2 regions of the Stenotrophomonas sp. Steno-C17 genome follow, and region 2 is predicted to be linked to the other one. Evidence: predicted binding sites of a transcription regulator. Region 2 holds the regulator's gene; the other holds the start of a gene.
What was found. The regulator FliA, encoded in region 2, starts transcription of late flagellar genes. The targets are predictions, from matches to a motif close to TAAAGTTTNNCNNNCNNNGGCCGATAA.

Region 1 (3,402 bases), on a different contig from region 2:
CACCCACGAAGGTGTGGCCGAATTCCAGCGTCACCGGTGCCTGGGTGATCTGCACCCCGAGCGCGCGCCACGCGTCATGCAGCTGCTGCACTTCACCTGGATTGGCGACCACCATCGCCAGTTCGGCGGCGCCGGCCTGCGCGGACACCTGCGGCTGCACATCGTCCCGCTGCCACAGGCCCAGCGCAGCACCGTCACCGAGCAGGAACAGCGCGAAGCCAGGCGAATGCTCGACAGGCGCCGTGCCGAGAACGCCACGGTAGAAGCTGACGCTGGTGGCGACATCGCGCACATACTGCAGCAGAGTACTGGGCTTGAACATGGAGAAGCTCCGTTGTTGGGAGCGTTCATCGTGGTCCAACCCTGCTGACAGTTCCTGTCAGCAGCGCCGAGCTTGCTGGACGGCTATGTACCGTGCCGCTGCCTTGTAGAGGCGAGCTTGCTCGACTGCTCTGCGCAAAGATCAGGAACAGTCGAGCAAGCTCGACTCTACGATGACGAAAGATCCAGCCAGTCCGGCGCGATGCCCTGCGCCTTCTGCCAGCGCCGCAGCAGGGTGGCGCGTGGCACCGGATAGCCTGCTCCAGATGCGCATGGCTGGCAGATGCGGTCCAGGCGAAAGTGGCGGAAGTCCTCGCGCCCCTCGCACCATGCCGCCAGCACCACCACTTCATCGAAGTATCCCAGTGCGAAAGGCCACACGATGCGCTGAGTGCGTTGGCCGCGCGCATCCTGATAGCTGAACTGCAGTCGCTGCTGCGCCCCCACGGCCTCGCGCACCGCTTGCAGCCGCGCCGGTGGCACTGCAGCGTCCATCCGCGATGGGCCCACGCGCAGTCCGTTATCACGCAGCGCTTCACGGCGTGCGGCCGGCAACACGTGGGCGATGCGTGCCAGGGCATCCCGTGCGGCCTCGGCCAATGCCGGTTCGGTGCGTGCAGCCACCCAGCGCAGCCCGAGCACCAGCGCATCGATCTCGGCGGGAGGCAGGGTCAGGGGCGGCAGGACATCGCCGGGTACCAACTGGTAGCCGACACCCGCCTCGCCGCGCAGGTCGGCGCCCTGCGCACGCAGGGTTTCGATATCGCGATAGAGCGTGCGCACGCTGATGCCCAGTGCGTCGGCCAGTACCCGCCCCGACACCGGCCGCCGATATCGGCGCAGCCGTTGCAGCAGTTGGGTCAAGCGCAGCGCACGTGACATCAGCCCACCAGATCCCGCGATGGCACCACATGCTCGCCCGGCGCCGGGGCCAGCGCGGCGTCCACCAGCGCCCGGGCAATGCACTCGGCCGGGTTGATCCGCCAGGCCCGGGGCAGAACCGGATCCAACGCGCCCAGCACCTTCAGCGCGAACGCTTCGCCACGGCGCACCTGCTGGCGATGGCCGCCAATCAAGCCAGGACGCACCAGGGTGAGCGAAGCGAAGTCCAGCGCGCGCAGGTCGCGCTCCAGCTCGCCTTTCACCCGGCTGTAGAACACCGCCGAACGCGGGTTTGCGCCGGCCGCGGAATTCAGCACGAAGGCGCGTGCGCCCTGGGTGCGCGCCACGTTGGCGAAAGCCAGCGGGTAATCGTGGTCGATCCGGTAGAACGCCTCGCGGCTACCGGCCTGGGCCATGGTGCTGCCCAGAGCGCAGATGACCGCGTCCACCTGCGCCCAGTCCGGGGCTTCGGGCAACGCGTCGAAGGACAGCACGGGCGCGTGCAGCTTGGCATCACGCGGGTCCAGTGGCCGCCGCGTGGGGGCCACCACGGCGCGGCAGCGCGGGTCGTCCAGCAGCATCGGCAGCGCCAGCCCCCCTACCAGCCCGGTCGCCCCCAGCAACATCACACGCATACCCACCCCCACTGCTGCATTCTGTGCCCCCATGCTATCCGTTCAAGCCGTGCGCGGCCGCGCCGATATGCTGGAACCAGCCCCTGCCACCCCCGGGATTCGCTCCATGACGGACCAGCCAGACCACCGCCCTGCCCCCGGCACCGCCCTTGGGCCGCCGGCGCGCGTCCGCGCGGTGGTGGACGATGGCCGGGCCGACCGGGTGGTGCTGCAGGGCGGCGGCGGCGTGGCCCTGCAGCAGCTGTTCGCTGGCGCCGACGCGCCCGAGCCGCTGCTGGCCGCCTTCGCCAACGGCATGGCCACCCTGCCCGGCGAGCTGGGCGACATGGGCGATCGCCTGCAGTCGGCCCAGGCCAGCGCCGATTGGCCGCGCTATGGCCGGGCCATGCGCCAGCTGATCGACAAGTACATCCGCACCATCGAACAGCACTCGCCTGATGGCCAGCCCGAAAGCCTGCGCCTGTCCGAACAGCTGCGGCTGCTGCTGGGCGGCGCCGTGGTGGCCCTGCTGCAGCATGACCCCGACCTGCGCGAGCAGGCCCAGGACCTGGCGGCGCGCCTGCGCCAGTGGCAGCCCGGCGTGGCGCTGGAACCCATCGAACAGGGTGTGCGCGAACTCGGCCACCAGGTGGGCGTACGCGCGGAGAGCTGGCAGGAACAGCAGGCCCTGCTGCTGGAACTGTTCGCGCTGCTGCTGGAAAACGTGAGCGAGCTGCTGGACGACCGCAGCTGGCTGCAGGGCCAGATCACCGCCGTGCAGCAGCTGCTGACCGGCCCGCTGGATACTGAAGCGGTGGAGCGCACGCGCGCCGAGCTGCGCGAGGTGATCTACAAGCAGGGGCTGCTGCGCCAGGGTATCGATGAATCCAAGGCCGCCATGCGCGGGCTGATGGGCGAGTTCATCGAACGCATGGATGGCATGGCCACCAGCACCGGCGAATACCACGACCGCATCGGCAGCTACGCACTGCAGTTGCGCGAAGCGCGCAGCATTGCCGACCTGAACCAGCTGCTGCAGGACGTGATGCATGACACCGGCAAGGTGCAGCAGCAGGCCGCGCAGGCGCGCGACCATCTGGCCAGCGCCCGGGCGGAAGTGGAACGCGCCGAGCAGCGCATCACCGAACTGGAACAGGAACTGCGCGAGGCCGGAGACCTGGCCCGCATCGATCCACTGACCCAGGCCCTGAACCGCCGCGGCCTGGACGAACTGCTGCAGCGCGAACTGGCCCGTGCCGCGCGCAACCACACGGCGTTGGGACTGGCGGTGATCGATCTGGACGATTTCCACCAGACCAACGAAGCCCACGGCCATGCAGGTGGCGATGCGCTGCTGCAGCACCTGGTTTCGGTGTGCCGGCTGCTGCTGCGGGCCACCGATGGCGTGGCGCGCCTGGGCGGCGATGAGTTCGTGCTGGTGCTGCCCGATGCGCAGGCGGCCGACAGCATGGCGACCGTGCAGCGCCTGCAGCGTTCACTGGCGCACCGCGTGCTGAGCGTGCGCGACCAGCGCGTGCCGGTGCACTTCAGCGCCGGTCTGGCGCAGTGGCAGCCGGGGGACGAT
Region 2 (3,402 bases):
GCCGCGGCCTGATGCTGGGGCTGATTTCGCGCAAACTGCCGATCGCCCCGGTCGATCCGCTGGAAGAAGGCGGCGTGATCGCGCTGGTCGGCCCCACCGGCGCCGGCAAGACCACCACCATCGCCAAGCTGGCCTCGCGCTTCGCCGAAACCCATGCCGCCCGCGATGTCGCCCTGGTCACCACCGACACCCTGCGCGTGGGCGCCCGTGAACAGCTGTACGGCTACGGCCGCCAGCTGGGCATCGCGGTGCACGAGGCCAACAGCGGCACCGACCTGGACCAGCTGCTGGAACGCCTGAAGGACTACAAGCTGGTGCTGATCGACACCGCCGGCCTGGGCCCGCGCGACCGTGCGCTGGCCGCCCAGCTGCAGTGGCTGCGCGCCGCCCGCCAGGTCCGCACCCTGCTGGTGCTGCCGGCCAACACCAGCTTCGGCGACATGGACGAGGTGGTCCGCCGCTTCGGCGCGGCCAACCTGCAGGGCCTGGTGCTGAGCAAGCTGGACGAGACCGGCCGCTTCGGCAACGCCCTGTCGGTGGCCGTGGACCACCAGCTGCCGATCACCTGGGTGACCGACGGCCAGGACGTGCCGGACGACCTGCACCGTGCATCTGCAGCCAATCTTGTACTTCGCCTTGAAGATTTGCGCCGAGCGGCCGATATGCCCTGCAACCCGGAGTTCAACCATGCCGTCGCGTGAGTACGCCAAGCTGACCACCACCTTCCCGCTGACGGCCACCCGCAGCGAGCCGCTGGGCCCTGTGCGCACCATTGCGGTGACCGGCGGCAAGGGCGGCGTGGGCAAGACCAACGTGTCGGCCAACCTGGCCGTGGCGCTGGCCGGCATGGGCAAGCGCACGCTGCTGCTGGACGCCGACCTGGGCCTGGCCAACATCGACGTGATCCTGGGCCTGAACCCGACCTTCACCCTGGCCGACCTGGTGGCCGGCCGCTGCTCGCTGGACGATGTGATCATCGAAGGCCCCAACGGCGTGCTGGTGGTCCCGGCCGCGTCGGGCCGCCGGCACATGGCCGAACTGGCCCCGGCCGAGCACGTGGGCCTGGTCAACGTGTTTTCCGAGCTGGAACGCGAGCTGGACATCATGGTGGTGGACACCGCCGCCGGCATCAACGACGGCGTGCTGACCTTCTGCCAGGCCGCGCAGGACACCGTGGTGGTGGTCTGCGACGAGCCGGCTTCGATCACCGACGCCTACGCACTGATCAAGGTGCTGTCGCGCGAACGTGGCGTGGACCGCATCCAGGTGGTGGCCAACATGGTGCGCGACCCCAACGAAGGCCGCGTGCTGTATGAAAAGCTGACCCGCGTCTGTGAAAAGTTCCTGGCCGATGTCTCGCTGAACTACCTGGGCTGCGTGCCGCAGGATGACTGGCTGCGCCTGTCGGTGCAGCGCCAGCAGCCGGTGGTGAAGGCCTACCCGTCCAGCCCGGCCGCGCTGGCGATCACCGAGATCGCCCGCCGCACCGCCCGCTGGCAGGCCCCGACCGAGCCGCGCGGTGGCGTTGAATTCTTCCTGGAACGCATCCTGAAGCAGCGCGGGGTGACCGCATGAAAGGCGCAGCCCAGTACAAAGAGGTGCAGCGCGCCTCGGCCACCGATGTCATCGTGCAGCACTCGGACCTGGTGCGGCGCATCGCCCACCACCTGGCCGCGCGCCTGCCGGCCAGCGTGGAAGTGGATGACCTCATCCAGGCCGGCATGATGGGCCTGATCGAAGCCTCGCGCAGCTACGACGCCGACCAGGGCGCTTCGTTTGAAACCTACGCCTCGATCCGCATCCGCGGCTCGATGATCGACGAGATCCGCCGTGGTGACTGGGTACCGCGCTCGGTGCACCGCCGTGCACGCGATGCCGCCGCCACCATCCGCCGCCTGGAACAGAGCAGCGGCCGCGCCGCCAGCGCTACCGAAGTGGCCGCGGCCATGGAAATGCCGCTGCCCGACTACCTGCGCCTGATGGAAGACGCCTCGCGCGGCCAGGTGCTGAGCCTGGAATCGCGCATCGAGGACCAGGGCGAGCTGGACACCATCGCCCAGGGCGGCCCGACCCCGCAGCAGGTGCTGGAACGCGGCGAATTCGGCCGCGAACTGGGCAAGGCCATCGGCCACCTGCCCGAACGCGAACAACTGGTGCTTTCGCTCTACTACGAGCAGGAACTGAACCTGAAAGAGATCGGCGCGGTGCTCGGCGTGAGCGAATCGCGGGTCTGCCAGATCCATGGCCAGGCAGTGCTGCGCCTGCGTGGCCGACTGAAAGTCTTCGAGGCGGCCGACGCCGGCCTCGAGAATTGAACAACAAAGGAACTCTGCTTTGAACAAGAACATGCGCATCCTGATCGTTGACGACTTTTCGACCATGCGTCGCATCGTCAAGAACCTGCTGGGCGATCTGGGCTTCACCAATACCGCCGAAGCCGAGGACGGGCATGCTGCGTTGTCACTGCTGCAGAGCCAGCCCTTCGATTTCGTGGTGACCGACTGGAACATGCCGGTCATGACCGGCATCGAACTGCTCAAGGCCATCCGTGCCGATGCCAAGCTGAAGACCCTGCCGGTGCTGATGGTCACTGCCGAGGCCAAGCGCGAGCAGATCATCGAGGCGGCGCAGAACGGGGTGAACGGTTACATCATCAAGCCGTTCACCGCACAGACGCTGGAAGAGAAGCTGGGCAAGATCTTCGAACGCCTGGCGGCCAGCGCCTGATGGATACCACGGTGGACAAGAGCGCCCTGGCCCTGCGCCTGCAGGAAGCACTGGATGCACTGGAAGCGGGCGACGAGAGCGCCTGGCGCCAGCGCATCGACAGCCTGGTGGCCGCACGCACCCAGCCGATGATGAGCGGCCTTTCGCGGCTGGCCCGTGAACTGGGCCAGGCCCTGGGCGAGCTGCCCACCGTGCCCGACGAGGCCGGCGAGCTGGACGACGCCTGCGCGCGCCTGGACCACGTGGTGGCCATGACCGAACAGGCTACCCACCGCACCCTGGACCTGGCCGAAGAATGCCGCGCCCTGACCGAACAGCTGCGCGCCGACGGCCTGCAGCCGGGCCAGGACGTGCAGCTGGAGCGCATCCGCCACAACCTGACCGAGATCGCCCTGACCCAGAGCTACCAGGACCTGACCGGACAGATCATCCGTCGCGTGGTCGGCATCGTCCGCCGCGTGCACGAAGGCTTCGGCGCGCTCGGCCTGCCGCCGGAACAGCATCGCACCGACCCGGAACTGGCCGGGCCGGCACTGAAGGGACTGGACCGCCACGCGGTCTCGCAGAACGACGCCGACGACCTGTTGTCGGACCTGGGGCTGTAAGCATGAGCGCGGTTGCCGACGACATCACTGCCGATTTCATCATCGAAGCACAGGAGATCCTTGATCGCCT

Region 1: a site for FliA is predicted at 1,881-1,907, ahead of AC06FA_RS17240 (GGDEF domain-containing protein). Genes of this name have one in related genera too.

The regions. Positions count from the first base shown of each region.
Region 1 covers NZ_JBWJPD010000022.1:15,975-19,376, forward strand. Annotated here, with positions in the region: gene AC06FA_RS17225 (VOC family protein) at 1-322, opposite strand, end outside; gene AC06FA_RS17230 (helix-turn-helix transcriptional regulator) at 490-1,203, opposite strand; gene AC06FA_RS17235 (NAD-dependent epimerase/dehydratase family protein) at 1,203-1,838, opposite strand; gene AC06FA_RS17240 (GGDEF domain-containing protein) at 1,945-3,402, shown strand, end outside.
Region 2 covers NZ_JBWJPD010000007.1:36,680-40,081, forward strand. Annotated here, with positions in the region: gene flhF (flagellar biosynthesis protein FlhF) at 1-701, shown strand, start outside; gene AC06FA_RS08170 (MinD/ParA family ATP-binding protein) at 688-1,575, shown strand; gene AC06FA_RS08175 (RNA polymerase sigma factor FliA) at 1,572-2,315, shown strand; gene cheY (chemotaxis response regulator CheY) at 2,335-2,727, shown strand; gene AC06FA_RS08185 (protein phosphatase CheZ) at 2,727-3,332, shown strand; gene AC06FA_RS08190 (chemotaxis protein CheA) at 3,335-3,402, shown strand, end outside.